DNA from 3 places in the Shewanella sp. ECSMB14102 genome. Region 1 is predicted to be linked to each of the others. Evidence: predicted binding sites of a transcription regulator. Region 1 holds the regulator's gene; each other region holds the start of a gene.
What was found. Region 1 encodes sigma-54, which starts transcription at its own class of promoters, with help from an activator protein. Its sites were predicted from a motif close to GTTGGCACGNNNNTNGNNT; they were not measured.
Positions count from the first base shown of each region.

Region 2: a site for sigma-54 is predicted at 7,439-7,457, ahead of flgF (flagellar basal-body rod protein FlgF). Genes of this name have one in related genera too.
Region 3: a site for sigma-54 is predicted at 2,646-2,664, ahead of RC73_RS12620 (superinfection exclusion B family protein). Genes of this name have one in related genera too.

Region 1 covers NZ_JWGX01000009.1:14,236-24,682, forward strand. The annotation lists gene mlaF (phospholipid ABC transporter ATP-binding protein MlaF) at 1-172, opposite strand, end outside; gene RC73_RS04265 (calcium/sodium antiporter) at 457-1,419, shown strand; gene RC73_RS04270 (KpsF/GutQ family sugar-phosphate isomerase) at 1,450-2,427, shown strand; gene kdsC (3-deoxy-manno-octulosonate-8-phosphatase KdsC) at 2,427-2,978, shown strand; gene lptC (LPS export ABC transporter periplasmic protein LptC) at 2,975-3,535, shown strand; gene lptA (lipopolysaccharide transport periplasmic protein LptA) at 3,522-4,055, shown strand; gene lptB (LPS export ABC transporter ATP-binding protein) at 4,052-4,780, shown strand; gene RC73_RS04295 (RNA polymerase factor sigma-54) at 4,876-6,339, shown strand; gene hpf (ribosome hibernation promoting factor) at 6,371-6,658, shown strand; gene ptsN (PTS IIA-like nitrogen regulatory protein PtsN) at 6,661-7,104, shown strand; gene rapZ (RNase adapter RapZ) at 7,101-7,955, shown strand; gene RC73_RS04315 (HPr family phosphocarrier protein) at 7,942-8,217, shown strand; gene mgtE (magnesium transporter) at 8,376-9,740, shown strand; gene RC73_RS04325 (hypothetical protein) at 9,876-10,259, opposite strand; gene RC73_RS04330 (molybdate ABC transporter substrate-binding protein) at 10,416-10,447, opposite strand, start outside.
Region 2 covers NZ_JWGX01000025.1:5,131-15,577, reverse strand. The annotation lists gene RC73_RS09165 (LPP20 family lipoprotein) at 1-354, shown strand, start outside; gene RC73_RS09160 (flagella synthesis protein FlgN) at 606-1,037, opposite strand; gene flgM (flagellar biosynthesis anti-sigma factor FlgM) at 1,037-1,357, opposite strand; gene flgA (flagellar basal body P-ring formation chaperone FlgA) at 1,428-2,135, opposite strand; gene RC73_RS09145 (chemotaxis protein CheV) at 2,323-3,243, shown strand; gene RC73_RS09140 (CheR family methyltransferase) at 3,388-4,221, shown strand; gene flgB (flagellar basal body rod protein FlgB) at 4,397-4,795, shown strand; gene flgC (flagellar basal body rod protein FlgC) at 4,798-5,214, shown strand; gene flgD (flagellar hook assembly protein FlgD) at 5,229-5,912, shown strand; gene flgE (flagellar hook protein FlgE) at 5,967-7,328, shown strand; gene flgF (flagellar basal-body rod protein FlgF) at 7,494-8,237, shown strand; gene flgG (flagellar basal-body rod protein FlgG) at 8,249-9,037, shown strand; gene flgH (flagellar basal body L-ring protein FlgH) at 9,050-9,724, shown strand; gene RC73_RS09100 (flagellar basal body P-ring protein FlgI) at 9,735-10,447, shown strand, end outside.
Region 3 covers NZ_JWGX01000033.1:46,964-57,410, forward strand. The annotation lists gene pepT (peptidase T) at 1-904, shown strand, start outside; gene RC73_RS12615 (sensor histidine kinase) at 906-2,537, opposite strand; gene RC73_RS12620 (superinfection exclusion B family protein) at 2,705-3,316, shown strand; gene RC73_RS20135 (DUF3149 domain-containing protein) at 3,402-3,530, opposite strand; gene RC73_RS12625 (bacteriohemerythrin) at 3,803-5,392, shown strand; tRNA gene RC73_RS12630 (tRNA-Leu) at 5,523-5,609, shown strand; gene RC73_RS12635 (PH domain-containing protein) at 6,129-6,503, opposite strand; gene RC73_RS12640 (peptidase U32 family protein) at 6,514-8,367, opposite strand; gene RC73_RS20525 (DUF6694 family lipoprotein) at 8,837-9,160, opposite strand; gene RC73_RS19905 (HNH endonuclease) at 9,391-9,825, opposite strand; gene RC73_RS12650 (hypothetical protein) at 9,867-10,166, opposite strand; gene RC73_RS12655 (quinolone resistance pentapeptide repeat protein QnrA2) at 10,310-10,447, opposite strand, start outside.

The DNA.
Region 1 (10,447 bases):
GCTTCAGCAGCGTAGTCTTGCCTATGCCGCTGGGTCCCATGATGGCAGTGACTTTACCTCTGGGAATCGTGAGGCTTATCTGCTCAAAAATCACCCTCGATCCACGACTGAAGCCGAGATTATTGACCTCGACCAGGGGAGAAGGATTTTGCTGCTTGCTGGATTCCGGCATCAAAATGAAATGGAGACCTTGTCTAGTGGAATTCAAGTTACGGCGCGGCTGTAGCACCACGGCACATATGGCCCGCCGTTATAAGGCTTGATACTGCCGCAGGCTTACTGAATTGACGCTGAATGGCGCCCGGTAACCCGTCTGGCCAAGCCAAAGATAAGCGATAAATTGTACGCAATTGAGGATAAGCGCACAACTGAATCAATAGTATCGCGCCGTGATACTTTCAATTTGTAGCAAATACGGCGAAAATGCACGCCAGAATCCGTAGCTTTATTTACTGCATGTTATTCAATATTTTCTTGCTGCTCGCCGGCTTGTCCGTCCTGGTCTGGAGTGCCGATAAATTCGTTTATGGCGCCGGGGCTTTTGCCCGTAACCTGGGGTTACCCCCCATGTTGATAGGACTGACCATAGTCGCCATGGGCAGTTCGGCCCCTGAGATGTTCGTTGCCGCCAGCGCCTCCATGGCCGGCATGCCGGATACGGCCGTGGGTAATGTGCTGGGCTCCAATGTCGCCAATGTCAGCTTGATCCTGGGGTTGACCGCCCTGCTCGGGGCTATTGCCGTCAGCTCCAAGACCCTGAAGCGGGAGATCCCCATGATGCTGGGCGCCACAGTGCTGGCGGGTTACTTCCTGCACGATCAGTATCTCAGCCGCAGCGAAGGAGTTATTTTACTGGCGCTGTTCTTCGGCCTGATGGGCTATCTTATCTGGCATGCACTGACCAATAAGAATAAGGATCCACTCGCCGATGAAGCCGATGCCGAGATCCCCAAAGATGTGCCCACTGCCAAGGCAGTACTCTGGTTGATCATAGGCTTGGTACTCTTGCCACTGTCGGCAGACTGGATGGTCGAAGGTGCCGTGGGTATTGCCAAGTCTTTTGGGCTATCGGATCTGGTTATCGGTCTGACCATCATTGCCGTGGGCACCAGCCTGCCGGAACTGGCAGCCTGCGTAGCCGGTGTGCTCAAGAAAGAGGACGACTTGGCCATAGGCAATATTGTCGGCTCCAACCTGTTTAATATTCTGGCGGTATTGGCAATACCCGGTCTTATCGCCCCGGGCGTAATCGACGCCGCAGCGGCCGGACGCGACTTTTATATGGCTTTGGGCACCAGTTGTGCCCTGGCACTCCTGGTGCTGAGCACAGGTAAACAACGTGAACTCAAGCGCTGGCACGGTGCCTTACTACTGATAAGCTTCATTGGCTATCAATACAGCCTGTTTCAATCCCACTAGCGATGAAGGGCAAAAAGACGAGAGACAACTATGGCAGAAGCTAAGCAACTGCGCCAATGGGGCCGCAGAGTAATAGATATCGAGAAACAAGCACTGGATAACCTGTACCAGTTTGTTGATTCCCCCGAGTTCGCCCAAGCCTGCGAACTGATCCTCAACTGCAGCGGCAAGGTGATAGTGATGGGGATGGGGAAATCGGGCCATATAGGCAATAAGATTTCTGCCACCCTCGCCAGCACGGGCACCCCGGCATTCTTCGTTCACCCGGGCGAAGCCAGCCACGGCGACCTTGGAGTGTTGAGTGAAAACGATATCGTATTGGCTATCTCCAACTCGGGCGAGTCCAGCGAAATTCTAACCCTGATCCCCGTCATCAAGCGCCAGGGGATCCCTATGATCTCCATGACAGGCAAGCCAGAATCCACCATGGCTAAGCTGGCGCAGCTGCATCTATGCATCAAGGTGCCGGAAGAAGCCTGCCCGCTGGGCTTGGCCCCCACCTCCAGCACCACGGCCACCCTGGTGATGGGAGACGCCCTGGCGGTCGCCCTGTTGCAGGCCAAAGGCTTTACCAAAGACGACTTTGCCCTGTCGCATCCCGGCGGCGCTTTAGGGCGCAAACTGCTGCTCAAGGTCAGCGATGTGATGCATAAAGACGAAGAACTGCCGTTGGTCACAGAAGATATCTGTATCACAGACGCCCTGTATGAAATCTCCAAGAAGGGTCTGGGTATGACCTCAGTGGTCAATCAGCAGAAGCAGCTGGTGGGTATTTTCACCGATGGTGATTTGAGACGTGTCATCGACGCCGGAGTCAACCTGCGTACCACCAAAATAAGCGATGTCATGACCCGGGATTGCATCACCAGTGGTGACAATATCCTCGCGGCGCAGGCGCTCAAGGTGATGGACGAAAACGACATTAACGGCCTTATCGTCATCAATGGCGCCAATGAGCCGATTGGAGCACTCAATATGCTGGATATGGTCAAGGCGGGGGTTATCTGATGAGTCATCAAGGTTTTTACGGACCCATAAGCGAAGACAACTGGCAAAGAGCCGCCAAAATCAAGCTGCTTATTTGTGATGTCGACGGTGTCTTCTCCGATGGCCGTATCTATATGAGCAACAGCGGCGAAGAGCTGAAGGCCTTTCACACCCGCGATGGCTATGGAGTGCGCTCGCTGCTGTCCTGCGGCATTCAGGTGGCGGTGATCACCGGCCGCAAGTCCCAGATAGTCGAAAACCGCATGACGGCCCTGGGGGTAGACAAGATTTATCAAGGCATAGACAACAAGCTTGAGCCCTATGAGGCGCTGCTTAAACATTATGACCTCAAGCCTGAACAAGTGGCCTATATAGGTGACGACATTGTCGACCTGCCGGTGATGAAGCAAGTTGGACTGGCGGTTTGCGTGGCCGATGGCCATCCTTGGGTAAGGCAGCACTGCCACATGATCACCCAGATTACCGGCGGCCATGGTGCGCTGCGGGAGCTGGCGGATCTTATCCTGCTCAGTCAGGACAAATTTGAAAATGCCCACGGAATGAGTATATGAATAGGGTCACTCTGGCCATTATTTTGTTTTTCTCCACTGCACTAATCCTTTACTGGCAGGTGCAGAACAAGCGCAACGCCCAACAGAGCGAGGCGCCGGTGGATGTGGTGCGGCCGGACTTTGTCGCCGATGACCTGCGCTCAGTCAACTTTGACGAGCAGGGCAATGTCGCCAGCAGGGTCGCGGCGGCACACATGGAACACTATGAAGCCAATGAGAAGACCTTCTTCAACCAACCGGTTTATCTGGTCTATCCGGACAAGGGCGAAGCGCAGTGGCGCCTGTCTGCCAACGAGGGCAGGCTCAATCGCAAGAGTAACCGAGTGGTACTTGAAAATAATGTTATCATCGACGCCATTAGCCCCAATGAACCGATCCAGAGCCTGAAAACCAGTTATGTGGAGCTGGATCTGGACACCATGATCATGACCTCAGATCGCGAGATCCTGATCGAAGGCAGAGACTTTAATATCAAGGGATCCGGCCTGTATGCCGATCTCAACGCTCAGCAAGTAAAGCTGACCAGTCAGGTGAAAGGAACCTATGAAACCAAGTAAGCTTTTTATCGGTGCCCTCTTGTGCATCACAAGCCTGTCGGCGGTGGCCATTGAAGAAGATCTGCTGCAAAAAGTCGAGATCAGCGCCGCCAATCAGTTTGCCGATATCAAAAACAAGCGCGTGGTATACGGCGGGCCTGTCACAGTCACCCAGGGCAGTTTGAAGCTGCTGGCCGATGAACTCACGGCTTACACTGAGGACAAGAGTGGCGAGCGGATCCTGGTGGCCAAGGGCTCACCTGCCACCTATACCCAGAAGCTGGAAGATGGCCGTCAGGCCAGTGCCAAGGCCAAAGAGATCCACTACAACATAGACAGCCGCATCATGACCTTGATAGGTCAAGCCAAAGTGGAACAGGACGGCAGCGAAGTAACCGCCGAGAAGATAGTCTACGACATCAACAAGCAGCAGCTGGAAGCGGAAAGCAGCGGCAAAGGCCAAGATAGGGTAACCACTGTTATCCAGCCGGAAAACTATCAGGATCTCAATAAGAAAGAACAGCAGCAGGAGCCGCAATGACCAGCACCCTGACGGCACAAAACCTGGCAAAGAGTTACAAGAAGCGCAACGTAGTCAAAGATGTCAGCCTATCGGTCAATACCGGCCAGATCGTGGGGCTGCTGGGCCCCAACGGGGCGGGCAAGACGACTACCTTCTATATGGTGGTTGGCCTGGTGCAGAGTGACAAGGGCCGTATTTTCATTGACGACGACGAGCTGACCTTGGATCCCATGCACCTGCGTGCCCGTAAAGGCATAGGCTATCTGCCACAGGAAGCCAGTATTTTCCGCAAGCTGTCGGTACATGACAACATCATGGCCGTACTGCAAACCCGCAAAGAGCTCAACAGCGACGAGCGCGAGGAACAACTCGAACAGTTGCTGGAAGAATTCCACATTACCCACATACGTGACAGCCTGGGGATGTCCCTCTCCGGCGGTGAACGCCGCCGGGTGGAAATCGCCCGGGCATTGGCCGCCAATCCACAGTTCATTCTGCTGGATGAGCCGTTCGCCGGTGTGGATCCCATCTCAGTTATCGATATCAAGAAAATCATCGAACAGCTTAAGTCCCGCGGTTTGGGGGTGCTGATCACAGACCACAATGTTCGCGAAACGCTCGACGTTTGTGAGCGAGCCTACATTGTCAGCCATGGGCAGTTGATTGCCGAGGGCACACCCGCTGAAATCTTGGACAACCAGCAAGTGCGTGCTGTGTACTTAGGCGAACAATTCAGGCTATAGTTAGGATCATGTCATCCGGCGGCAATTCCGGGTATTATAGTTTGTTATTATTGAATTTTTTCCTTGAAAAATAACGAGTAGGGATTAGCGGTATAATGAAAGCGTCACTCCAGCTCAAATTGGGTCAACAGTTGACCATGACACCTCAGTTGCAGCAGGCAATTCGCCTGCTGCAACTGTCGTCCCTTGAGCTGCAGCAGGAAATCCAGGAAGCCTTGGAAGCCAACCCTCTGTTGGAGATGGCCGAGGACAACCAGGATGACGCTATCGACGACAACCACAAGGAAAACGACGCCGGCGAATTGAGCGTCAAGCAGGAAGATGGTTCCACGGTAGAAACCTCAGAGGCATTGAACAATGAGTCTATGCCGGATGAATTGCCTATGGATACCACCTGGGATGAAGTCTTTACCGCCGCCAGCGCCTCAGGGCCGGCTATGGGCCGTGAAGATGACATGCCCTTCCAGGGTGAAACCAGCGAAGGTCTCTATGAACACCTAGAATGGCAAAAGAACCTGACCCCGTTTTCCGATACCGACGACGCCATTGCCACCGCCATCATAGATGCCATCGACGAGCAGGGCTATCTAACCCAGAGCACTGAGGAGATCCTCGAAGCCATGGGCAACCCTGAGATTGAGCTCGATGAAGTCGAGGCGGTACTCAAGCGGATCCAGCACTTCGATCCCATCGGCATCGCCTCCAGAGATCTGCGCGAATGCCTGCTGATCCAATTGCAACAGTTTAACGCCGACACCCCGCATCTGGCCGACGCCCGCTTGTTGATTGACGAACATCTGGATCTCATCGCTACCCGCGACTTTCGCACCCTAATGCGTAAGACCAAGCTCAAGGAAGATCAACTGCGTGACGCCATCAACCTTATTCAGAGCCTCAATCCCCGCCCCGGTTTGCTGGTGCAGCCGATGGACGAGGAATATGTGATCCCGGATGTCAGCGTCTGGAAGAAGAACGGGCGCTGGGTGGTGGAGCTCAATCCGGACTGTATGCCCAAACTCGGGATCAACCAACAGTATGCTGCCATGGCCCGTAGCGCCCGCAGCCAATCAGACAGCCAGTTTATTCGTGGTCATCTTCAGGAAGCCAAATGGTTTATCAAGAGCCTGGAGAGCCGCAACGACACCCTGCTCAAGGTGGCCAACTGCATAGTGCAGTTCCAGCAGGGATTTTTTGAATATGGTGAAGAGGCCATGAAACCCATGGTACTCAACGATATTGCCGAGGCGGTCGAGATGCATGAATCGACCATCTCCAGGGTCACCACTCAAAAGTATATGCATACCCCAAGGGGAATATTTGAATTGAAGTACTTCTTCTCCAGCCATGTCGGTACCGAAGATGGCGGAGAATGCTCTTCCACGGCGATCAGGGCTTTTATCAAGAAGCTCGTGGCAGCGGAAAACCAGAAGAAACCTTTGAGCGACAGCAAGATGGCACAACTTCTGGCAGAACAGGGAATCAACGTTGCAAGACGCACCATAGCCAAGTATCGCGAGGCTATGATGATACCACCGTCGAACCAGCGTAAGAGTTTATAAATCCACAGTTGGAAATTGGAGGAATCTTTCTATGCAAATCAACCTGACAGGACATCATATCGAGATCACCGACTCACTGCGTGACTATGTGGAAAGTAAGTTTTCGAAACTTGAACGCCATTTCGAACAGATCAATAATGTGCACGTTGTGCTCAATGTACAAAAACTGCAACAGATTGCCGAAGCCAAGATCAACCTCACAGGCGGCGAAGTCTATGCAACTTCTGAACATGCCGACATGTATGCCGCCATCGACGTTCTGATTGATAAATTGGATCGTCAGGTCATTAAACACAAAGAAAAGCTGACAAAACACTAACGATGGAACTGAGTACCATCCTGCGGCCGGAGTGCACTACCTGTGCCACTCCGGGCAGTAAGAAAAAGGTACTGGAGCTAATTAGCGATCTCGCCAGCGCCCAGTACCCCACCCTTTCCTCTCAAGCGATTTTTGAAAGCCTTTTGGCCCGCGAAAAGATGGGGAGCACAGGTATAGGTAATGGTATTGCGATTCCGCATGGCCGGCTGCCTGATATCACAGAGCCGATTGCCGTGCTGGTCAAATGCGAAGAGCCTATCGCCTTCGATGCCATAGACAACCAACCGGTGGACATACTGTTCGCCCTTCTGGTTCCCGCAGATCAATGCCAACAACATCTGAGTACCCTGTCTGCCATGGCTGAAAAGCTCAGCGACAAAGCAATACTCAAGCAGTTGCGTAAATCCCGCGATGAAACAGAACTCTATCAGGTGATCACAGGATGAAACTCGCTATAGTCTCAGGCCGCTCCGGTTCCGGAAAATCCGTTGCCCTCAGGGTACTCGAAGACCTGGGTTACTACTGTGTGGATAATCTGCCCCTGCCCATGATAGGCAGCCTGCTGGAAAACCTCCGAGGCAGCAATGATCTGGTCGCCATCAGCATAGATGTGCGCAACATGCCGGATCAGGAAAAAGTGCTGGAAAAACAGTTGGCGGCACTGCCGGAAAACACCCAACTGACCAGCTTCTTCCTCAACGCTTCCGATAAAGTACTCCTTAAACGCTACAGCGAAACCCGCAGATTACACCCCCTATCCAAGAGCACTGTCTCGCTGCAAGATGCCATCAAGCACGAAGGTAAGTTGCTGGAGCCTATGTCGAAACTGGTGGATCACTACATAGATACCTCGGCACTGAATATCTATGAACTCAGTGACAAAGTGCGAGAAATTCTGCTGGGCAGCGTCGACAAAGAGTTGGTGATCAACTTCGAATCGTTCGGCTTCAAGCACGGCATGCCCCAGGAAGCCGACTTCATGTTTGATGTGCGCTTTCTGCCCAACCCTCACTGGGAACCGGCGCTCAGGCCGCTGACTGGGCTGGATGAGCCGGTACAGGAATTCCTTATCCGTCAGCCACTGGTGAACAAATTTATCTGGCAGATAGAGAATCTGCTGGAAACCTGGCTACCGCACCTTGAACGCAACAACCGCAGCTATCTCACCATAGCCATAGGCTGCACCGGCGGCCAGCATAGATCTGTCTATGTCGCCGACCAGCTGGCCAAGCGTTTTGGCAACAGCAAACACAAGGTACAGGCCCGCCACAGAGAGCTGGGCAATGGCAAAGGTTGAACGGGAAGTCACCATAGTCAACAAGCTGGGCCTGCATGCCCGCGCCGCCACTAAGCTGGCGGTGCTGGCCAGCGAGTTCGAAGCCGATATCACTCTGATCCAGGGCGAGAAAAAGGCCTCGGCCGCCAGCGTGCTTGGGCTCTTGATGCTGGAAACCGGTCAAGGCAAAACCATACGCCTTATTGCCGAAGGCCCGGATGCCGAACCCGCAATGGATGCCATCTGCGCTCTGATAAACGCCCGTTTCGACGAAGCCAGCTGAAGTCTTAGGGAAAGACACAACACAGCAGGCAGTACGGTAAGCCGACACAGAGCACGCGTGGGACTTGCTCGCCCCTTCCTTAGCACTGCACTCTTTGTTTCTATAACTCCCCTGTCTTGAGGTAACATATCCTCGCTTTGCATCACAGGGGGAACTGCATGCCAATAGAAGCGCTCGACCAAGAGCTGACAGAACAACGTCTTACTCAACTAAACCAAGCTCTTGGCAGTGGTATGTTCGTGCATGTGCGCGACATGCTGCAGCGAATGACAGCTTCGGATATCGCCTTTATTCTCGAATCTTCACCACCACGTACCCGTCAGGTACTCTGGCAACTTGTGGATCAGGAACAGAGCGGTGAGATCCTCGAAGAGCTGGGTGAGGATATGAAAGACCAGCTGATCAGCCTGATGAGTCCTGAGCGCTTGGCACGAGCGACCGCGGGTATGGATACCGATGATCTGGCCTATGTGCTGCGAAGCCTGCCGGATACCCTCTACAAACAGGTACTGCACTCCATGAGTGCCCAAGACAGGGCCAGGGTCGAACAGGCGCTCTCCTATCCGGAAGACAGTGCCGGCAGTCTGATGAACACAGATACCGTGACCCTGAGACCGGACGTCAACGTCGATGTGGTGCTGCGTTATCTGCGTCAAAGAGGCGAGTTGCCCGAAGCCACAGATACCCTCTATGTGGTAGATAGACGCGATGTTTTGCTCGGTGGCGTTAAGCTCTCCACCCTGCTGACCTGTAACCCCACCGCCGGGATCCGCAGCATAATGGATCCCGAGCTTGAGAGTATTCCCGTCACCATGCCGGACAATGAAGTGGCCCAGCTGTTTGAACGCCATGACTGGGTTTCGGCACCAGTGGTCGACAGTGAAGGCCATCTGCTTGGTCGAATCACCATTGATGATGTGGTGGATGTTATCCGCGAAGACGCCGAACACTCCATGATGGGGATGGCGGGGATGGACGATGATGAAGACACCTTCGGCCCTGTGTTCAAGAGTGCCTTTCGCCGCTCTTTGTGGCTAACCTTCAACCTGTTTGCCGCTCTGTTGGCCGCCTCGGTCAGTAATATGTTTGAAGGCACACTGGAAAAATTTGCCACCATAGCAATTCTGATGACCATAGTGCCCAGCATGGGCGGCGTTGCCGGTAACCAGACTCTGGCGCTGGTGATCCGCGGTATCGCCCTCGGCCACATAGGTCAAAGCAACTCCCGTTGGCTCATAGGCAAAGAACTGGCTATCGGCTTTCTCAATGGCCTGCTGTGGTCGGCGTTGGTATTCACTGCCGTGTGGATCTGGAAAGGCGATCTGGCGCTCGGCGCCCTTATTGGCGGTGCCATGTTAATCAATATGACGGTAGCCGGTCTCGCCGGGGCCAGCATCCCTTTAATACTGAAAAAGCTCAATGTGGATCCTGCACTGGCCGGTGGCATGGTGCTAACCACAGTGACAGATGTGATAGGCCTGTTCGCCTTCCTGGGGTTGGCGACTCTCGTTTTAATGAGCTGAGGCGCTGATTTTAGTGAGCTGAAGCTCTACTTTTGAGGGCAGAATAACGGGGCCAAGAGCATCAAGCTCTGACCTTGATGAATAAAGTAACAACAGGGCGACCAAGCTCGCCCTTAGGCTGTAAAAGATAGCGAGTCAGTCTTTAAGCCAACACACCTTGGGTTCACCCTGCTCACAGAAAACGGAGACACACTCGCCACGGCTCACCAACAGAAATTCCTGCAACTTGAGGTTGGCGCTGGCCATAAAGCCGCTGCGCTTGGCCTCTTGGCGGTACCAGCCGCCGTTGGAAATCTGAAATAACCAGCCATTGGAAAGGCTGCATTCGGTCCAGAACTCCATCAGGTCACCCTCATCCAACATTCGAAAGCCAACCACAGAGTCAAAATGAACCTGCGCCCTGCTACCTTCGACACTTACCTCGATATCCAGGCCCTGACTTTCATAGCAAAGGCGAATAAATCTCACCTCATCACCGAGGTAATCTGTCGCTATCGGTAAGCCTTTGGTTTCGAGCATGCTCCCCCCTGGTAAGGATATAATGCCTTACTTTAGAAGGATAATAATTGCCTGTGCAAGCTGATTTGCTCAAAAAGTAGCTATATACCCATAAAGAGAGTGTGCTTCAGTTCCGGGGAACTGAAGCACACTCTCCAAATATCTCAGTTATAGCGACTAAGGTTTAAGCGGCGCTTCAAAACCATAAG
Region 2 (10,447 bases), on a different contig from region 1:
TTTCCCAAATTGACGGCAATAGGCTATGCCCCGCTGGCCAGCCAACCAGCCAAGGAACAGTCGCAAAAGGTGCTGATGGCGATGCAAGCATCCAAGATTGCCGCTTATCGGGAACTGGCCGAACAAGTTTATGGCCAACGTTTGTCGGCTGATAGCAAGGTCAGTGACTGGATGTTGAAAGGCGATAATATCCAGGCCTCGGTTTCCGGGGTGATCCGCGGCGCCAGGGTTGTGCGCAGTTATCCGACCGGCGATCATTATGTGACCGAGCTTGAGCTGGACTTCGCCCAGGTGTGGGATCTGTATCAGCAACAAAACCGCCCCCAGAGAGTGAAAGAGATCACTTATTTTTAGGGTTATGGGTATAAGTCAAAAGCAGCCTTCTTTGGCTGCTTTTTTGTGGCCTTTTTGTGGCTTAAGAATCTTTGCTGAATTGAGAGCAGGGTATACGTTCTGTTCTGGGGGGCATCTTGTATTTGACCCCCTTGGCTTTAGCGCCCTGAGTTTAGTCGGGGGAAGGCAAGGGGGGACAGGAGTTTGGGTCGCACCAAGAAGCCGAACTTACTGAATTAGCTTAAGTAATGGAACAGCAGCAGGGCTTTAAATCAAGCCTTGAGATCGTTGCCCAGAGTGGCGATGGTTGAAGTCTTGCCTTTGCCGTCATAAGTCAGACTGGAGGCATTGCGGCTCACCTGCAGCGCCTGTGCCAGGCGATTGATACTGGCCATACTCAGCTCTATCAGGCCGGCATTTTCCTGATTGCGTAGTTGGCAAGTAGCCAATAGTTCGCGGGCTTCACTGACCTGTTCGGCCAATGGCGACTGACTGAGTTTAGCTTGTTCAGGATGAGAGGAGAGCGCCTCATCTACTGCCTTGACCTCATTGAGCAGATTGCTCTTGTCTTGGGCCAGTTGCAATAGATTATCGGCATTGCGATCGAGCAGGGCATTTTTTTCCTGCTCAATCAAGTTCAGCAGACGCTCGAGTTGAGTCATCTGCTGTGTTATCAGGCTGGTTATATCCGGGGTATCAGGCATCAGGACCCTTTATTGAGTGCGTTCAGTTCTGATTCAAATTGAGAGATGTTGGCTGCCAGTTTTTCCGGATCAACCTTGTATCTGCCTTCGGCGATCGCCAATTTGATTTCGCTGATCTTCTTTTGATCTATTTCCGGCAGTGAGGTCATCTTACTCTGAACTCCTTGCAACTGCTGCGCTTGCTGCGACACCACAACCGAGTCAGTTTTCAGCGGAGCAGCCCCTTGCTGAGCTGTTTGATTGCTCTGAGCCGTGTTCTTGGGGAGTGAACCTGTATTCACTCTGGGTTGATTTTGCAGTTGTTTAATATCCATAGCCATCGCGGCTCCAGCCTTTTCTCTGATTACCTTGCTGTCTTATCGGCATAGCCAAGGAGAACTTTAGCATTTTTTACATTCGAACTTCCACTTCGCCCACATTGGTGACAGTAGCCTCCAACACTTTGTCTGAGCGAGTGTTTTTTACCCGAATCTGTTCCCCAAGGTTACCATCATGCAGGGCTTCACCAACAGTTTTTATTTGAAACTTCTCGTTACCTGCATAAATAGAGACTCTGTCGCCTTTGCAAACAAAACAGAGATTGGCGGCAAATAACGGATAGTCTTTGGCTATGCGCCGCTTGAGGCGGGTACCCGTCACTGTGGCAATATCCTCGAACTGCTGGCCGCGCAGACTGGTTTCATCTATGTAGCGCAGCGCTAGATTTTCAGGCCCCAGCACAGTGCCCGGGGCCAGAGTTTGGGTGGCCACTACCACAGGATAACTGATATCTACCCGTACCGAGACATAGATTTGCCACGGGTAGCTGAGCTCCGGGCTGTTGCAACCTATGCGTACCGTATTGTTGCGGCTTATCTCCCGGTCGCTGGCAAGTTCTGCCGTTAAAGGCGAATTACATCTAGGGGGAGTGAGCCTGGAATCCAGCCGCTGCGGGGTGATGGTAATTTGTGCATCTGTGCCCGCCAGCACTTTTTTGGCCACTGCCTCTTTAGCCAGGCTTTCCATGGCCGATATACTGGGAACAAAGCTGCTCTCTGCCGCCATTGTTGCGATGGGCATTAAAATTGTAGCCAAAAGGTATGCAATATTTACTTTCATAATGAACAGGCTAGCTTGTCTCGCCAGATTACACCTATACTTTCAATGATTCGCGGTTCCCAGTACTGGCTTCACCATAGGTTTAGTCAGAAATTTGACTGGGCATCAGTGTCTTGGATAAAGCAAATAGTATGCCTGTCTGTGGGACAGCGGGTATTTCTCAATATAAAGACAACAAGGCAGCCTTATGTCGAGCATTCTTGAATCAGTCAATAAACGCACTCAACTGGTCGGACAAAATCGCCTCGAACTTCTGTTGTTCAAACTTAACGGCAGACAAAGATTCGGTATCAATGTATTCAAAGTCAAAGAGGTTTTGCAGTGCCCACCACTGACGATATTGCCCAAGTTGAACGCCTTTGTTAAGGGCGTGGCCCATATTCGCGGTACGACTGTGTCGGTTATCGATCTCAGTGCGGCGACCGGTGGTAAACCCATAGATGATGTCAAGGATTGCTTCATCATTATTTCCGAATACAACCGCAGCGTGCAGGGGTTTCTGGTTCGTTCAGTTGAGCGGATCATTAACATGAATTGGGAGTCTATCATGCCGCCGCCGGAAGGCGCGGGACGATACTCTTACCTGACTGCAGTGACGGAAATCGAAGGTGAACTGGTTGAAATACTCGATGTGGAGAAAATTCTTGATGAAATTTCACCGGTAAAGACAGATATCAGCCAAGAAATGGATGAATCTCTCACAATCGACAGGGAGCAGCATTATCATATTATGGTGATTGACGACTCCTCTGTGGCGCGCAAACAGATCATTCGCGCATTGTCTTCGTTGAATCTGCAGATAGATACCGCTAAAGATGGTCGGGAAGCATTGGAAAAACTGAAGAGTATAGCGTCTGGTATGGACAATGTTGCCGATGAAATCCCGTTGATTATTTCGGATATCGAAATGCCGGAAATGGATGGTTACACTCTGACTGCCGAGATCCGTGATGATCCCAAACTGAAAAATATCAAGGTAGTGCTGCATACCTCGTTGAGCGGGGTATTCAATCAAGCCATGGTACAGAAAGTGGGCGCCAATGATTTTATTGCCAAGTTCAACCCCGACGAACTGGCTTCTGCTGTTAACAAGCATCTGAGTCTATAGCCTTTGTCTGCTGTGACTTTTTATGGCTATAGTGAGTTGGTCTGCTTGTGTTGCAAATGGGGCTGGGGTATAACGCAGCCCCAGTTTTTAAATGTTGCTGCCTCGATTCGCAGTGACGTTTTTACGGATAGTTAGGACACTAAGGTGCCAGATAAATCTCTCGCAGAAACTGAGTACAATCAATTCAGGCTGTTTCTTGAGCAGCACAGTGGCATTGTATTGGGTGAGAACAAACAGTATTTGGTTCGCAGCCGCTTGGCGCCTTTGATGGGGAAATATGGTTTGCCATCCCTGTCGGACGTTGTTAAGCAATCGATGCGACCCACAGAGCGCCAATTACGGGCTGAAGTCATTGATGCCATGACGACCAACGAAACTCTTTGGTTTCGGGACAAGTATCCTTTTGAATTACTTGGCAATACATTGTTGCCCGGTTTTGCCAAGTTGGGGCGGCCATTGAAAATTTGGTCGGCGGCCTGTTCTTCCGGACAGGAGCCCTATTCACTGGCGATGACAGTGCTCGAATATCAACAGCGTAAGCCAGGGGCGTTGCCGGGTGGGGCGGTAATCCAGGCCACAGATCTATCGCCGTCCATGCTCGAGCGTTGTAAAAATGCCGAGTATGATAAGCTGGCATTGGCCCGGGGCCTGTCCGAAGAGCGCAAGCGTCAGTTTTTTGAAGCTATGCCCAATGGTAATATGCGGGTTAAAGACAATGTGCGCCGTTTGGTCAGCTTTAGGGCTCACAACCTGCTTGAAAGTTACACCTTGCTCGGCAAGTTCGACATCATCTTTTGCCGTAACGTACTTATCTATTTTGCCCCGGAGGCAAAGGCAAAAATACTGCGGCAATTTGCTGCCGCTCTCAATCCCAAGGGGATACTGTTTTTAGGGGCCAGCGAGTCGATTGCCGGGTTGACCGATGAATTCGACATGGTGCGCTGTAACCCAGGCATCTATTATCAAAAGAAAAATTAACAACCTAATTATTTGATTTTTAATTAAATAATTTGAAAGGCTCGTCAGTTTTAACGGGCCTTTTCTGTCTTACTTTTCACCCTAACGGCCATCATCTTCGTATCTGTTATCCTCCACTCTACATCTGGCACAAAGCTTGCTTTGTTTTTATCGAGTCATTGGAGGAGGCGGTTTTATGGCGATCAGTTTCGATAAGGCCCTTGGCATACATCAATACACTCTGGGTATTCGCGCCCAGCGTGCCGAAGTGCTTGCCAGCAATATAGCCAATGCCGATACCCCACACTACAAGGCTCGGGATGTGGACTTTTCTTCGGCGTTGCAGGCGGCCAAAGGGCGGCAACAGGGAATGAATATGGCGGCAACGTCTGAAAAGCATTTCGACCTCAAGGCGCTGACAGCCCAACATGTGCAATATCGGGTGCCGGATCAACCGGACACTGGGGATGGCAACACAGTCGATATGCAAAAAGAGCAGCAGGCCTTTATGCAAAATGCGCTTGAATATCAGATGTCGCTCGGATTCCTCGACGGTAAGTTCGCCGGCATGAAAAAGGCATTGAAAGGAGATTAACCATGAGCTTGTACAATATCTTCAATGTTGCGGGTTCGGGAATGTCGGCGCAGTCGGTACGCTTGAATACTACCGCCAGTAACATAGCCAACGCAGATTCTGTTTCTTCCAGTATCGATAAGACCTACAAGGCACGGCATCCTATTTTTGAGGCCGAGCTGGCCAAGGCGAACGGCCAACAGCAACAAGGCGCTGCGGTAAAGGTAAAGGGTATAGTGGAAAGCGATAAACCTTTACTGAAAGAGTATTCGCCGGATCATCCCATGGCCGATGCCGACGGTTTTATCTACAAACCTAATGTCAATGTAGTGGAAGAGATGGCCGATATGATTTCCGCCTCCCGTTCCTATCAGATGAATGTTCAGGTAGCCGATGCAGCCAAGTCCATGCTGCAACAAACCCTGAGAATGGGCAAATAACGGAGGCATAGCCCATGAGCGTCAATTCAGTTAACCCTTTTCTCGACAGTATCCAGGTGCAATCGGGTACTGAAACCAAGAAAAGCAATAATCAACAACTGACCCAGGAAGACTTCTTTTCGCTGCTGAGTCAGCAGTTGTCGATGCAGGATCCTTTTAAGCCGGTGGATAACGATCAGATGATCGCCCAGATGGCGTCGTTTGCCACAGTGGATGGTATCTCTAACCTGAATGAAGAAATAGTTAACCTCAATTCGTTAATGACTTCGAGTCAGGCATTGCAGGCATCTGGCCTGGTAGGGCAAAAAGTGTTGATCCCGGCGGGCACCGGCTATGTTTCCGAGGAAGACCCAACGCTTAAAGGGGTAATCACATCACCGGAAAAGATCCCTTCAATTAAAGTAACGATTGAAGATGAAGCCGGTCAGGTGATCAAAACCTTCGAGGTCGACGGTAGTGCCGGCGGCAATATAGATGTGGAATGGGATGGCCTGGATAAGGACGGAAACCCTGTCGATAAAGGCATCTATACCATGAAGGCCAGCGGGGTTGTTGATGGAAAGTCCCAGGATCTTATCGTCAGTTCCTATGCCCACGTGACCAGTGTATCACTCAACTCTGCCACCGGCGCCGTGTTGAATCTAAGAGGTATTGGCGGGATCAGATTGGCCGATGTGCTGGCTGTTTCCGAAGTTTAATTCTGTTTCTGCCCCGGCTGCGCCGGACAGTATCTGAAAATCATGAGGTGAATTATGTCTTTTAACATTGCTCTGAGTGGGATTGCTGCGGCGCAGAAAGATCTCAATACCACGGCCAACAATATTGCCAACGTTAAGACGATAGGCTTTAAAGAATCCCGGGCCGAGTTTGCTGATGTGTACGCCAGCTCGATTTTCTCCAATGGTAGAACCACTGTGGGCGGCGGTGTCACCACCACTCAGGTGGCACAGCAGTTCCATCAGGGTAACCTGAACTCCACCAACAATGCGCTGGATATGGCGATCAACGGTGGTGGTTTCTTCGTGACATCATCCAGTGTCGGCAGTCAGGATTACTCTTTCACCCGCGCCGGAGCTTTTAAGCGTGATGACAACGGCTTTTTGGTCGATGCTGCCGGTAATTATCTGCAGAGCTTCCCGGTCGATAAAGATGGTAACTCCACTTCTGTGAGTCTGACTACCACCAAGCCGGTGCAGATCCCGGATACTGCCGGTAGCCCGCAGAAAACCAACAATGTTGGCATTAGCATGAACCTGGACTCCACTCAAGAAACTAAAGATCCGGCGCTGTTTGACCCATCCAAGTCAGATACTTTTAATAACTCCACTGCAGTGACCATTTATGACTCTTTGGGTAACTCCCACACTTTGACCACTTATTTTGTGCGTCCGGAAAATGGTGCTCATACCGGTGAGAGTAACTGGGTGGCCTACTACGCCATTGACGACAAGCCGGTCAATCTGGGCGGCGGCGCCGGAACCTACAACACGGACACTAACGGTGACGGTACTGCGGATGGTACAGGCACAGCACAAACTGCAGGTGGCTGGACTGGTGCCGTGCTTAAGTTCAACGATGTCGGCGGTTATATAGGTTCCGATCCTGCGGTGATCACCACAGAGCAGTTGGGGGGTGGTGGGGCCAACGTTCTTGGTCCTGCTGCTGACGGCACTCAAGCGATAACCATAGATTTCAACAATCCGACCCAGTTCTCGGAAAAGTTCAACGCCACGGAATTGACGCAGGATGGTGTAACAGTGGGCCGTTTGACTAATGTGGAAGTGGGTACAGATGGTTTGATCTCTGCTAAGTATAGCAATGGCTCAACAGTGCCTCTGGCACGGGTGGCGTTGGCACGCTTCTCCAATGAGCAGGGACTGAGCCAGGTGGGCAACACCTCCTGGAAAGCCAGCCTGGATTCAGGCGCGGCGCTGGCCGGTGAGGCCAACAGCGGTGTGTTTGGCAGTATCCGTTCATCAACACTGGAGCAATCCAACGTCGACCTGACCACTGAGTTGGTGGACCTGATTTCGGCCCAACGTAACTTCCAGGCCAACTCCCGTACTTTGGAAGTGAACAATACACTACAGCAAACCGTGCTGCAGATCCGCTAAGCCTTCCTGCGCAAGACATTGCCGCCCGGCAATGTCTTGCCGCATCTTTGTCTATTAACTCCCAAGTCACTGAAGTTCTTCTGCTGTCCTTGTGCTCAACTGCTCATTTTATTGGCACGATGTTTGCTTTTACCTGAATAGGTAAAAAGATTGACGGAGCAGCAGGTGGACAAACTTCTCTATGTCGCCATGACTGGCGCCAAACAAAACATGAATGCGCTGGCGGTTAGGGGTAACAACCTGGCCAATGCCAACACAGATGGTTTCAAGTCCGACATGGCTCAGGCCCGTGCGATGCAAGCCTTCGGTGAGGGCTTGCCGACCCGGGTGTTCGCCATGACAGAGTCGCCCTCGGCCAACTTTCAGTCCGGCCCTATCAAATCGACCGGACGGGATCTGGATATTGCCATCAAAGATCAAGGCTGGATTGCGGTGCAGGCCGCCGATGGCAGTGAGGCCTATACCCGCTCCGGTAGTCTGAGTTTTGACACTACAGGTTTGCTGCGTAACGACAGGGGCAACCCGGTAATGGGTGATAACGGCCCGATAGTGTTGCCGCTGCCGATAGACAAAATTCAGGTTGCCACAGACGGCACTATTTCTATTCGTCCTCAAGGCGCAACCGCCGAGGTGATAGAGGAGGTGGGTCGCATCAAGTTGGTTAACCCGGGCAATCAGAACCTGATGCGCGGTGAAGATGGCTTGTTCCGTACTTTGGATGGCAATCCGGCCGCCGCCGATCCCTTTGTCAATGTGGAAAGCGGCGCCGTGGAAGGCAGTAATGTCAATGCCGTGGATGAGATGGTCAACCTGATTGAGCTGCAACGTCAGTTTGAGCTGCAGGTAAAAATGATGAAAACCGCAGAAGAGAACGACAAGTCGTCCGCTTCACTGATGCGCATTAGCTAGGAGTAATTGATATGCATCCCGCGTTATGGATAAGTAAGACTGGGTTAGATGCCCAGCAAACGGACATCTCGGTGATTTCAAATAACGTCGCTAATGCCAGCACCATAGGCTACAAGAAGGGCCGGGCGATATTTGAAGACTTACTGTACCAGACAGTCAATCAGGCCGGCGGTATCAGCGCCTCCAACACCAAGTTGCCCAATGGCCTTAACCTGGGCGCAGGTACCAAGGTCGTGGCCACCCAGAAAATTTTCTCCCAGGGTAACCTGCAAACCACTGATAACGCGCTGGACATGATGATTGAAGGTCCGGGATTCTTTGAAATCCAACTGCCGGACGGCACCACAGCCTACACTCGTAACGGCCAGTTCAGTTTGGATGATACCGGCCAGATAGTGACTTCCGGCGCCGGCTATGTGTTGCAGCCTGCCATTACCATTCCGGACGATGCCACCAGTATTACCGTTTCCGCCGAAGGCGAAGTATCGGTTAAAACCCCGGGCGCCGCCGAAAACCAGGTGGTCGGGCAGTTGACCATCTCTGATTTCATCAATCCGTCCGGCCTGGATCCCATAGGGCAAAACCTCTATCTGGAGACGGGCGCCAGCGGTACCCCAATTCAGGGGACTGCCTCACTGGATGGATTGGGCTCTATTCGTCAGGGATCGCTGGAAACTTCCAACGTTAATGTGACCGAAGAGCTGGTCAATCTGATTGAAAGTCAGCGGATTTATGAAATGAACTCCAAGGTTATCTCAGCCGTAGACCAGATGCTGGCCTATGTGAACCAGAATCTGTGATGAGGTGATGTGATGAAACCCTTATTCCTTATCATTCCGGCTTTATTTCTGGGGGCTTGCAGCTCTACCCAGAACAAACCGATAGCCGATGATCCCTATTTTGCGCCTGTGTATCCTGAAGCGCCGCCGACCCGAATCGCACCGACCGGCTCTATCTATCAGGACAGCCAGGCATCTTCACTTTATTCGGATCTGCGGGCGCACAGGGTAGGGGACATCATCACTGTGGTGTTGGTGGAGTCGACCCAAGCGAAAAAGAGCGTCGGCAACAAGATCAAAAAAGGCTCGGACATGTCAGTGAACCCGCTCTACATGGGCGGCAACAATGTCACCATCAAGGGCAACCCGTTGGATTTTCGCTACGGCGACAGCATGGATACCAATCGCGAGGCCGATGCCGATCAGAGTAACAGTCTCTCCGGGCAGATCTCGGCCAACGTGATGCAGGTGCTGGGCAATGGCAACCTGGTTATTCGCGGTGAAAAGTGGATCACCATCAATAATGGCGACGAATTTATTCGGGTAACCGGCATTATTCGGCCGCAGGATATTACCCCTGAAAACACCATAGATTCGCCCAAAGTCGCCAATGCCCGTATTCAGTACAGCGGTACCGGCACCTTTGCCGAGTCGCAAAAGGTGGGCTGGCTGAGCCAGTTCTTCCTCTCTGACTGGTGGCCTTTCTGAGGATAAGCTCATGAAAATAAAATTAATCATGGCACTTGCCTGTTTGCTGGTTTCTCTTCCGGGGCAGGCCGAGCGCATCAAGGATATCGCCGATATCCAAGGGGTCAGGGACAACCAGTTGATAGGCTACGGCCTGGTGGTGGGGTTGCCGGGAACCGGGGAGAAGACCCGTTACACTGAGCAGACCTTCAAGACCATGCTGAAGAATTTTGGCATCAATCTGCCGGATAACTTCAGGCCCAAGATCAAGAATATTGCCGTGGTGGCTGTGCATGCCGATATGCCGCCCTTTATCAAGCCGGGACAAACCCTGGATGTGACTGTATCGAGTCTTGGGGAAGCCAAGAGCTTGCGCGGCGGTACCCTTCTGCAGACTTTCCTCAAAGGGGTGGATGGCAATGTTTACGCCATCGCCCAGGGGAGTCTGGTGGTCAGCGGCTTCAGTGCCGAGGGGCTGGATGGTTCCAAGGTTATCCAGAACACGCCAACTGTGGGCCGCATTCCCAACGGCGGCATAGTCGAGCGTGAAGTGGCCAGCCCCTTCGGTAATGGCGATCATCTGACTTTTAACCTGCACAGAGCCGATTTCTCCACCGCAAAGCGTACCGCTGATGCTATTAACGGCTTACTCGGCCCGGGTATGGCGCGGGCGCTCGATGCTTCTTCCATTCAGGTCAGCGCCCCCAGAGATGTGTCGCAGCGGGTATCTTTCCTGGCCACCCT
Region 3 (10,447 bases), on a different contig from region 1:
AGAGCTTAGTCCTGAGCAGTTTCCTTCGTTGCTGAACTATCTCAATAAAACACTGATCACTGCCGATGGTACTACGCTATTGGGGGCTGACGACAAGGCAGGTATCGCCGAAATTGTCACGGCACTACACTATCTATTGCAGCACCCTGAAATCCCCCATGGTGAGATCAATCTCTGTTTTACACCCGATGAGGAGATAGGCCGAGGTACTGATGGTTTGGAGCTCGAGCGTTTCGGCGCAGACTGGGCCTATACCGTCGATGGTGGCGCAGTTGGCGAACTTCAATATGAAAACTTCAATGCCGCCACTGCGGTGATAACCGCCAGGGGCAATAATTGCCATCCCGGCAGTGCCTATGGGGTGATGGTCAATGCCTTGACCATGGCTGCCAGGTTCCATGCCAGAATGCCACTCAATGATGCGCCAGAGACCAGCCAAGGTTATCAGGGCTTTTTCCACCTGTTATCCATGGAAGGCCAAACAGAAGAAGCCAGCTTGGTATACCTGATAAGGGACTTTGACCGCGCTCAGTTTGAGCAACGTAAAACCTGGCTGCAAGAATCTGTGGCTAAATGCAATGCTGAGCTGCAGGCCGGTAGTCTGGAGATCTGTATCAGCGACAGCTATTACAATATGAAGGACTGCATCTTGCCTGTGCCTCATGTGACAGATATTGCCTGTCAGGCGATGGAGATGGCAAACATCACTCCGGATATCAAACCTATCCGCGGCGGCACTGACGGCGCGCAATTGTCCTGGAAGGGACTGCCTTGTCCCAATCTTTTTGCCGGCGGCCACAACTTTCATGGCAAACATGAGTATGTTTGCCTTGAGTCAATGGAAAAGGCGGTAGAGGTGATCATCAATATCGCCAGGTTAACGACCCAGAGATACGCCGAGTAACCTAAATAAAGAGTTCCACCCTGTCATCCTCGACGGGGCGGGACTCTATCACAGCCGGGAAGCGAACCCGAAAGTGAGCGCCGCCGAGACTGGAGTTATTGACAAGGGTGATATTGCCCTTCAGCTGTGTGGCGGCATTGAAGGCCGCTGCCAATCCAAGCCCGGTGGCGCCGGTTCGTCTACTGGTGGTAAAGAAGGGCTCAAAGATCTGGCCGGCAATCTCGGGGGCGATTCCCTTGCCATTGTCTTCGATATCCAGCTGTAGTTCTTGACCCTGTGGTTGTGCGCTGATGCGGATCTTATGGTCGGAATTACCCTCAAATGCGTGAGCATAGGCGTTGGAAAGTATGTTGGTCACTATCTGTTTCAGCAGGCTGTGGCTGCTGGTAAGCCAAAGATCGGCCTCGACCTGAATCTCCACATCTACCTTTAGTTGCTTGAAAGATAGCGCTACAGCATCGGCAAATTCCTGCAATACCTGGGGTAGCGGCATCTGTTCGTGCACGTCATTGCCTTGCTCGGCAGCAATCGTCTTGAACTTCTGGATCAAGTTACTGGCGCGGGTAATATTACTGATGATCAGTTCACAGCTTTGTTGATACTCGTTGAGAATGGCATTGAGCTCTTCCAGCGTAGCGCTATCGTTTTGTAATAGCTCAACCAATTCATTGATATGCTGCAGCTGACTACTGGCAGCGGTGAGGCAGATACCTATCGGGGTGTTTATCTCATGGGCGATGCCGGATACCAGACCGCCGAGCGCGGCCATTTTCTGCTGTTCGACCATCACCTGTTGAGCCCGTTCCAACACCAACAACGACTGTTCAAGTTCTTTGGTCTGTTCTTTGACCTGCCTTGCCAGCTCATCTTTATAGCTGCGTTCCAGTTCTAGCAGTCTTTCCCTGTCGCTCAGGGCTTCTTGCAGTTCGTAGCGGGAGCGGTTCAACTGTGTGAAGGAGGCGCGCAGCTGTTGCTGCATCAAATTGATGGCCAGGGCAACCTGGGTAAATTCATCCTGTTTGTCCCGGCGCTTAAACTGCAGTGGTTGATAATCTTGCTCTAAATAGAGCTGTGAGCAGTACACACTCAGTTGCAACAGATGCCGGGTAATGCTGGCCCAAACCAGATAGAGAATGAAGCCAGCCACCAGAAAGGTCTTGATACCATTGGTCACTAGTATCAGTAAGGCTTTATTCACCAATCTGTCGTAGATTTTGGAGAGGTCGGCCTGCACCCTCAGCTCGCCGACATTGTAATTCTGGCTGCTGGTCTTGTGCACCAAAGGAAAACGCTTCTCTATTACACCTCTGTCTCGGGATTCGCCGGCGGTCCATTCTTTGCCGCTGTCATCTTTTATGACGACATAGCTGGTATCCGGCAGTTGGTTGAGACCGTTGAGTTGAGTATTGATAAGTTTCTCATCTATTACCCAGATACTTGCTGCCAACACATCCAGGTTAGCCCTTTCAATATTGGCAAACTCATCGTTGATTCGACCAATGTCCCCCTTGTAATCGGAAACCAACTGCAAACCTGTGGTTACCAGAGTGATCAGAGAGCTGAACAGGATAATAGCCAGAGTCAGCCTGCGGCCGATGGGACTACTGATGAGCTGCTGTATAAAACCTGGCATTAATATCAACTATCTTAAGTGCTTACTGTGGATAGCTTTAAGCATAGCTTCGCATCTGACTTTCGCGGTTTTTTTGTCGTTATATTAAGCCGAGGTGCTTTGAATGAATTTGGCATTGGTTTTGCTTGATTAGAGGTTGGGACAATTTTCTGACGCTGGATAGAGCCATGAAGAGACTGAAATTTGAGGTATTGAAAGAGGGCAAATTCAAGGCCGCTGCATTGCAACTGACGCTGTGGGTGCTGCTGATAACCACATTGCTGCTGTTTATGCCAAAGTCCTTGCTGGCTCTGTTGCATTTGGAATCCTGGGTAGATACCAATGCCCACTATATTGGCCTGACATTGCTACTGGCTTTGGCCTATATCGGCGCTCTGGCTGTCAACTTTTTGTTGGATGAAGCGATAAGCCGTTTAAGTGAGCGCCGAATCAACGAAATGATTGAAGCTAAGGTGAAGTTGTTGGATCCGGCCGAGCGGGCCTTGTTACGAGAGTTCTTTTTGCAGGGAGCCAGTGTTTTGACCCTGCCGCAAAATGAGGCTCCCGTACAGGCGCTGCTCAAGGCGCATATACTCGAGAGCCTGGGAAATGAACGCCATTACGCTATTCAAGGCCCCACCGCCGAGTACAAGATAGCGATGGCAGCCCGTAAGCATTTAAATCGAAGAGTGTTGCGTCTTCCTCCGGGAGAACCGAGTCAGGAAGAGTTGCAATATCTTATCAAGGCAAGACCGCAATTTATCAATGCTATTGCCCAAGTGCGGAAACACGCGGCTTAATCGCAATAAAAAAGAGGGCAGCCACAGGGCTGCCCAAGCAATACTCAAAAATGTCATTGCATTTAAAAGAACATGGAAGTCAAAGCTAAGGCTTTGCTGACTTTACAATAAACATCCACATAATGTAGGAGATGATCCCGATAGTACTGAAGATAACTATCATCGACAGTAAACCTATGGGGTTTCCGAACATTAGATCTAACCAGAATGCCATCACTGAAATCCTCTTTCTTGTAAAGTCAAAGCTAAACTAATCAAATTTGCTAAAACTGAAGCTGATCTCGATCAACAAATGTTGTCAGAGTTGTTAATTGGGTAAATCGCCTTGTTAAAATATGAGCTGTATCATGTTTTGCTTAAATTAGCTGAGTGAGAAACAAGGGCGTTATTTCGCTGAAGGGAATAGGAGCAAAGGATAATATTCATCACCACATTAAAGGAGTAGGGTGGCTTGGGCTGAGACTGTTCATTGGCAAGGAGCGTGCGATGCAAACATCCCAAGGTCTTTCGAAATTGATATTAAGCCGGTGGCAGTTTTATCTGCTGTTGCTCTTGTTGCTTTACCCCTTGTGGAGCCTGTTACACGGCGGCAGTTATCTCGCCTTTGGTTCTCTATTGGCTGCCTTGATAGTGCTGACTTGGCTTGGTGCCAGACAGCTGTCCAATCTCAAGCGCTTGGAAAATGCCGCCCGTCATCTGGGAGAAGGCGATCTCAGCTATCAGTTGTCGGAGCAGGATGCCGGCATGTTCCATTCTGTGGTCCACGGTATCAACCGTATGGGAGAGGACGTTGGTCGCACCATTCTGTCTTTGGTCAATACTGCCGATACGATGAAGAACGTGGCCATGGATATCAAGTCTATCAGCGATGCCGCCCATACCGGAGTGGAGGAGCAGGAAAAACAAGCTGAATTGGCTGCGACCGCTATGAATCAGATGGTTGCTACCGTACAGGAAGTCAGCCGTAACGCAGCTTGTGCTGCCAATGCCGCGGAGGAAGCCATGCAGGCAGCTCGCAGCGGCGACCAAACCGTCAAAGAGGTGGTACGGCAGATAGATGATATGTCGGCTCAGGTTGAGCAAACCCAGTTAGTTATCGCTCGTCTGGCCGAAGACAGCAACAACATAAGCACCATTATTGACACCATTTTCCAAGTGGCTGAGCAAACCAATCTGTTGGCGCTGAACGCCGCTATTGAGAGTGCCCGCGCCGGCGAGCATGGCCGAGGTTTTGCTGTGGTTGCCGATGAAGTCCGTAGTCTGGCGCAGCGCACATCCACAGCTACAGTCGATATCCAACAGCAGATACTGCAGTTGCAACAGGGTGCCGATGAAGGCGTGAAAGTGATGAGAACCAGTGTCGAGCAGGCCAGTGCCAGCCATGAGATGGCTCATCAGGCGCAGCAGGCATTGGGGCAAATTGTGGCGCAGATTGAAAGCATTACAGATATGTCGCATCAAATAGCGGCGGCTTCGGAACAACAGCAGACAGTTGCCGAAGAGATTAGCAACAATATCTCCTCTATGGCGCAAGTGGCGGTCGAAAATGCCAAAGAAACTCACAGTACCAACTTATCCAGTCTGAAAGTATTCAATATGTCGCAGGAGATCAGTTCCCTGCTTGGGCGTTTCCATGTCGACAAACGGGCGATGGAGCAGTTGGAGAAACGCCATCGCTTTGTTGAGTGGGGGCCGCAGTTGGATCTCGGCATGGAAGAGATTAATCGTCAGCACCAACGTCTGGTATCCCTGATCAATGAACTTCACCGCACTCTGGAAGAAGCTTATGGCCTGGAAGCAATTAAACGCATAGTACAGGGGCTGGTGGATTACACTGCCAATCATTTCGCCTATGAAGAGGAGTTGTTTGCCCGTTTCGGTTACCCGCAGACCGAACAGCACAAGCTTAAGCACCAACAATTGGTGGCTAAGGTACTGGATTTCCAGAAGCGAGTGGCCAGTGGTGAAGATGTTGCCGATGAATTGATGGCCTTCCTTAAATCCTGGCTTATCAACCATATTCAGGGCAGTGACAAGGAGTACACAGGCTTCCTAATTGCCCGCGGAGCCCAGTAGTCAGAGCGAATTTTGTCCAACCGAACAGGATTTTGGTAAACAGGCTCGTAAAGCGCTTGCCATTGAAGTGAGCACAGGTATAATTCCGTTCACTCGCCGATGAGACATCGTCGCGAAACAATCTAAATGTGCCAGAGTGGTGAAATTGGTAGACACAGGGGATTCAAAATCCCCCGCCCTTAAAAGCGTGTCGGTTCGAGTCCGACCTCTGGTACCATCTCTCTCTTAGAGAGAGCCGAAACCGACCTTGAGTCGGTTTTTTCGTTTTTAGCTCCGAGTCAGGTCTGGGTAGGTCTGGGCAGGTTATTGCGCCACGCGCGTGTCGGCTGGAAGGCCAGCCCCGTCGCTCCGACCTCTGGTACCATCTCTCTCTTAGAGAGAGCCGAAACCGACCTTGAGTCGGTTTTTTCGTTTTTAGCTCCGAGTCAGGTTTGGGCAGGTTTGGGCAGGTTATTGCGCCACGCGCGTGTCGGCTGGAAGACCAGCCCCGTCGCTCCGACCTCTGGTACCATCTCTCTTAGAGAGAGCAGAAACCGACCTTGAGTCGGTTTTTTTTGTGGCTAAAATAAGGCGTTACACACTTTTGCCTTGGTTGGTGTTCGGTGCAAACACCCGTCTTGCCTACCCCTAATCCCTCCAAATTTAACATTCTTTGCAGGGCGCTCCAGCGAAACAGTCACAGTAAATACGTCCATTTCGAGCTAATAGGTGAGGGGGAATCCTTCCCTTTTTAACCTCAGAGCGTGAATTTGGCTATGGTCTTTTGAATACCCACCACATCAGTGCCGCGTTTTAGCTCTTTGACCAGGGGCTCTGTCTGGCCTGAGATCCACAGCCTGAGTTCGGCATCCATATCGAAGCGCCCGGCGGTTTCCACTTCAAAGTGTACTATCGCCTTGTAGGGGATGGAGTGATAACTCACTTTCTTGCCGGTCATGCCTTGTTTATCTATTAAGATCAGGCGCTTGTTGGTGAAGACAAAGATGTCGCGTACCAGTTTATAGGCCAGTTGCAACTGTTCGCTGTCGGCCATAATAGGCGCCAGTTCTTCGTTGAGTTTATCCAGATCCACTTCACTGGCATTGCCCATCAAGGCATTTAAAAATCCCATATTTTTCTCCTTAACCTACCAACAGCATTTCACACTTATGGCAGTCGAACACCAGCTTGAACTGCTTGCCACCCAGCTCCATCTCCAGCGGCTCGGCCTTGATCCCCGGCACTTCTTTGGGGCACATGTTGTAGCTGTAACGTATGCAGTGCTTGGTGATCATCAAAGGTGCATCGCCTTTCACCGGCCGTACTTCATAGGCATCACGGATGGATACCACCCCGTGACGGGTATAGAAGTCCTTGGCTTTTTGGTTGGCCACATTGCCAAGATAGGTCAGGCTGCGCTGCGGGAAGCGGGCACTGTCGTCCCGTACCCAGGGCGTGGGTCTTTGATACCCTTGAATGCGCGCTTCGTCCAGGGCGGCAACGGCATTACGGCGCAGGCCATTGATGATGGATGCCGGTACAAAAACGGCTTCGGCATCGCCCAAATCTACCTGTCCGAGGCGAAAATCTGTATTGCCCAGCTTGGCGAGATGCTTGCCGAGTGATTCACGGTTGCGGCCAATATCCTTGGCCTGTTGTTTTTCGAAGTCAGCGGTCACTGTCGCCTGATGGCCATGACGGTCGGCAGCGGTCAGCGCCAGACCTGTCTGGGTATTGCTGAGGCTGAAGTCCACCAACAGGGTGCGCTCGGCAGACTCTTTGGCCAGCAGGGCTTCAAAGGCTTGATCTTTGTTGCGATACAAGGTGGCACCGACATAGAGATCTTTCGGCATGTTTTTTAGATACAGGGTGTTGCCCTCGGCGCGGTTGACCCGAAAACCTGTCAGCTTGTCATCCGACAATCTGGCCTTTTGATAATTGGCGGCGAAGAAGCCCAGGCCATCACCGTTGTGGAACTCGGTATCCGAGTCGACCTGGATAAAGTCTTTGCCTATCTTGCTGACTTTGCCGACCTCTATTCCCAAGTATTTCGGGGTGCGGAAGTCGCCGATGTCCGCCTTGCGCTCATTGACAAAGTAGTCCGTCTTGCCGCGGTTAAAGCTCTTGTCAGGATCCGGGGTGAAGCTGTAGCTGCAGCGGCCGTGGGACGAGGGTTCAAACTCGGGCCGACGCGCCATGATAGCATCCAGTTGCTGGCGGTAGTGAGCGGTAACATTCTTGACGTAGCTGAGGTCCTTGAGTCGGCCCTCTATCTTGAAGGAGCGGATCCCGGCGTCGATCAGCGCTTCGAGGTTATCTGTCTGGTTGTTGTCCTTCAGCGACAGCATATGGTCGTTGCTGGCAATAATGTCGCCCTGGCGGGTCTTGAGATTACCCGGCATCCGGCATTGTTGTGAGCATTCGCCGCGGTTGGCACTGCGGTCTGTGTAGGCTTCACTGATATAGCATTGGCCGCTGTAGGCCACGCACAGGGCGCCATGGATAAAGAACTCAAGTCGCATCTTGGTCTCGGCGGCCACGGCGCGAATTTGGCTCAGGCTCAGCTCCCGCGCCAACACTACCTGAGAAAAGCCCACATGCTCGAGAAAGGCGACTTTGGCCGGAACCCGATTATCCATCTGAGTACTGGCGTGCAGTGCAATTGGGGGCAAGTCCAGCTCAAGCAGCCCCAGGTCCTGCACAATAATGGCATCGGCACCTGCCTCGTACACCGCCCAGATCAGGCGCCTGGCTTCTTCCAGTTCATCGTCCAGCAATATGGTATTGATGGTGACAAATACCTGAGCGTGATATCTATGGGCAAACTCACAAAGGCGGGTAATGTCCTCTATGCTGTTACCGGCGGTATGACGGGCACCAAACGCCGGGCCGCCAATATAGACCGCATCTGCCCCGTGGCGAATGGCCTCAATACCGAAGTCGGCATTCTTGGCCGGCGCCATCAGCTCTAACTTGTTATCGGCCAATTGCACCATTTGCTTGGGGGCCGCAGCAGGGGCTTGTGTCTGTTGGCCGGGATTAAAGAGTTCAACACCTGTAGTGGACATGACTTACCGCTCGTCTGGAATTGGCTGAGAAATTTCGGGCACAAATTATAGCAGAGCCTGCCATTCATGATAGGGGAACTGTGACTTATGCCCTGTTTTTGCTGTTTCAGCCGATAATAGCAGTAGAGGCAACACTGCGCCCGACAGTATTCAATACTTGCTGTTGGATAATTAACCTCTAACTCTCAATGTCTTACTAAACTGAGCTTGGTTTGGTGGCATGAGAAGATACTCATACCTGGCAAGAAGTGCTATAGACATGCTTACTCAATCAGAACTCCCGGTAGACTCCCGCCTCCAACTGCAACAAAGAGCCAAAATATGGCTCTTTGTGTCGGGATAACTGCTGATGCGCGCTATTATTATCTAACGTGTTAGCGGCTTTGTTGTGCAGTTTTTACCTGTTGCTTGGTTTTTGTGCAAGTTTGAGCACTTGCTCTAAGGTGAGTCCATCGATTTTTTTACCCACCAGGGCAAAGTCAATTTGACCCGCTTGATCTGAGTGTTTCATCGCGGCCAGAGGACTGTCGAATTCGGCATGTTGGATTTTCATCAAGGCCATCACGAATTCCTGTTTGTCATGAGAATTTAATGTTCTCATGATACTAATAACACCTCGTTGGGTGGATTCTGCACTGCTGCCGTCGAAAACCATGGCTGTTGGCGTAGAGCTGCAAGCTACTAGTCCGGTTAAAAAGACCGCAATTATTATATTTTTCATATGCAAATTTCCGTATGTTGTTACTCATGTGTCTGCTGCTGAGTACTTAAAAGTATGCTTTCAAAAACCTAAGCTTGAGAGAATGCCTGGTTGAAAGCTGATTTTTGTCTATGTTGTTGACTTATATTTTTTATAAAATTACGTGCTTTGCCCAACTTTGAATGTTAGCAGCTTTGTTTCTGAGCGGTAAATGAGTTGTTTTTTTGACGGGTGATTTACTGAACAATAAATCATCTGTCCAACTTCCCAAGGTTGCACTCTTCACAGAGTATTTGCAGATTATTGATATCTAATGCCTTGTCTTTGTGTTTGCTGCGAGGTAGTACATGGTCAACATGCAGCACTATATTGTGTTCGGCTTTAGTACGGTTACACTTTGCACATCTGTGCTCGTGAGTTTGCAGCACCTGATATCTGAGCGCTAGCCAAGCCCTGGATTGATAAAAGTTATCTATGGTTTGGGGCTCAAATTCACTGAGCTGCTCTGGTTGTGTAAAGATGCGGTGGCCCTGTTCGGGGGAAAAGAAGCTGGCTTGAATATCTCCTTGCTCCTGATGCTTGTTGAGCCATTTCCAAATGCCCCGTAAGGCACCTTGTTCACTCTTGTAGCGTCGGGTTCTTATGCTGTCTCCTGTGCGAAAAGTAACTTGAATCTCTAATTCCATTATTTCTCCTATGTGTCTAATTCATTAGGTGTTTTTCAGCATCAAGCGTTTTCCTTTTCCGACAACTCATTACATTCATCGAGTTGTTTGAGAAGCTGAGTTTGTTTTTTGGAGAGCTTAATAATCTTTAATGCTTCCCAGAGCGTGATGGCCGAGCCAATGGCGATTAATAGATAGCAATTGATAGGATTATTGAGCGCCTGGATGAAGGCATCTCCTTCGGCGATAACCAGGCCATAGAGTGCCAAACCTATGAGTAAGATGCCTGGTGCTCCCAGTAGTTGGGTGATTGCCAAAGAGCGCTTGACCTGAGCCAGCTCGGCGTGCAGTTGAGTCTTCATAATGCCTCCTTTGAAGGGAAGGTATAACGTCGGCTGCGGCAGCAGAGAAAACGGCATTCCTGCGGTAATGCTCTGCTATAGCAGAATCTGCCCTGTTGCAGCGCGGAACTCAAGTGATATTTGCCTCTTAAGTTGCCTTCAGGCTAATCCGGAAGCACTATTATCCCCAGAGGCTCTAACAGTTGCTCCTGTTGCCAGGCACAGATCTTGACCCCCTCGAGGTTGACCCGCCTGGGATCGAGTCCATCCAGATCGGCAAAGGTCAGGTCACAGCCCCGCAG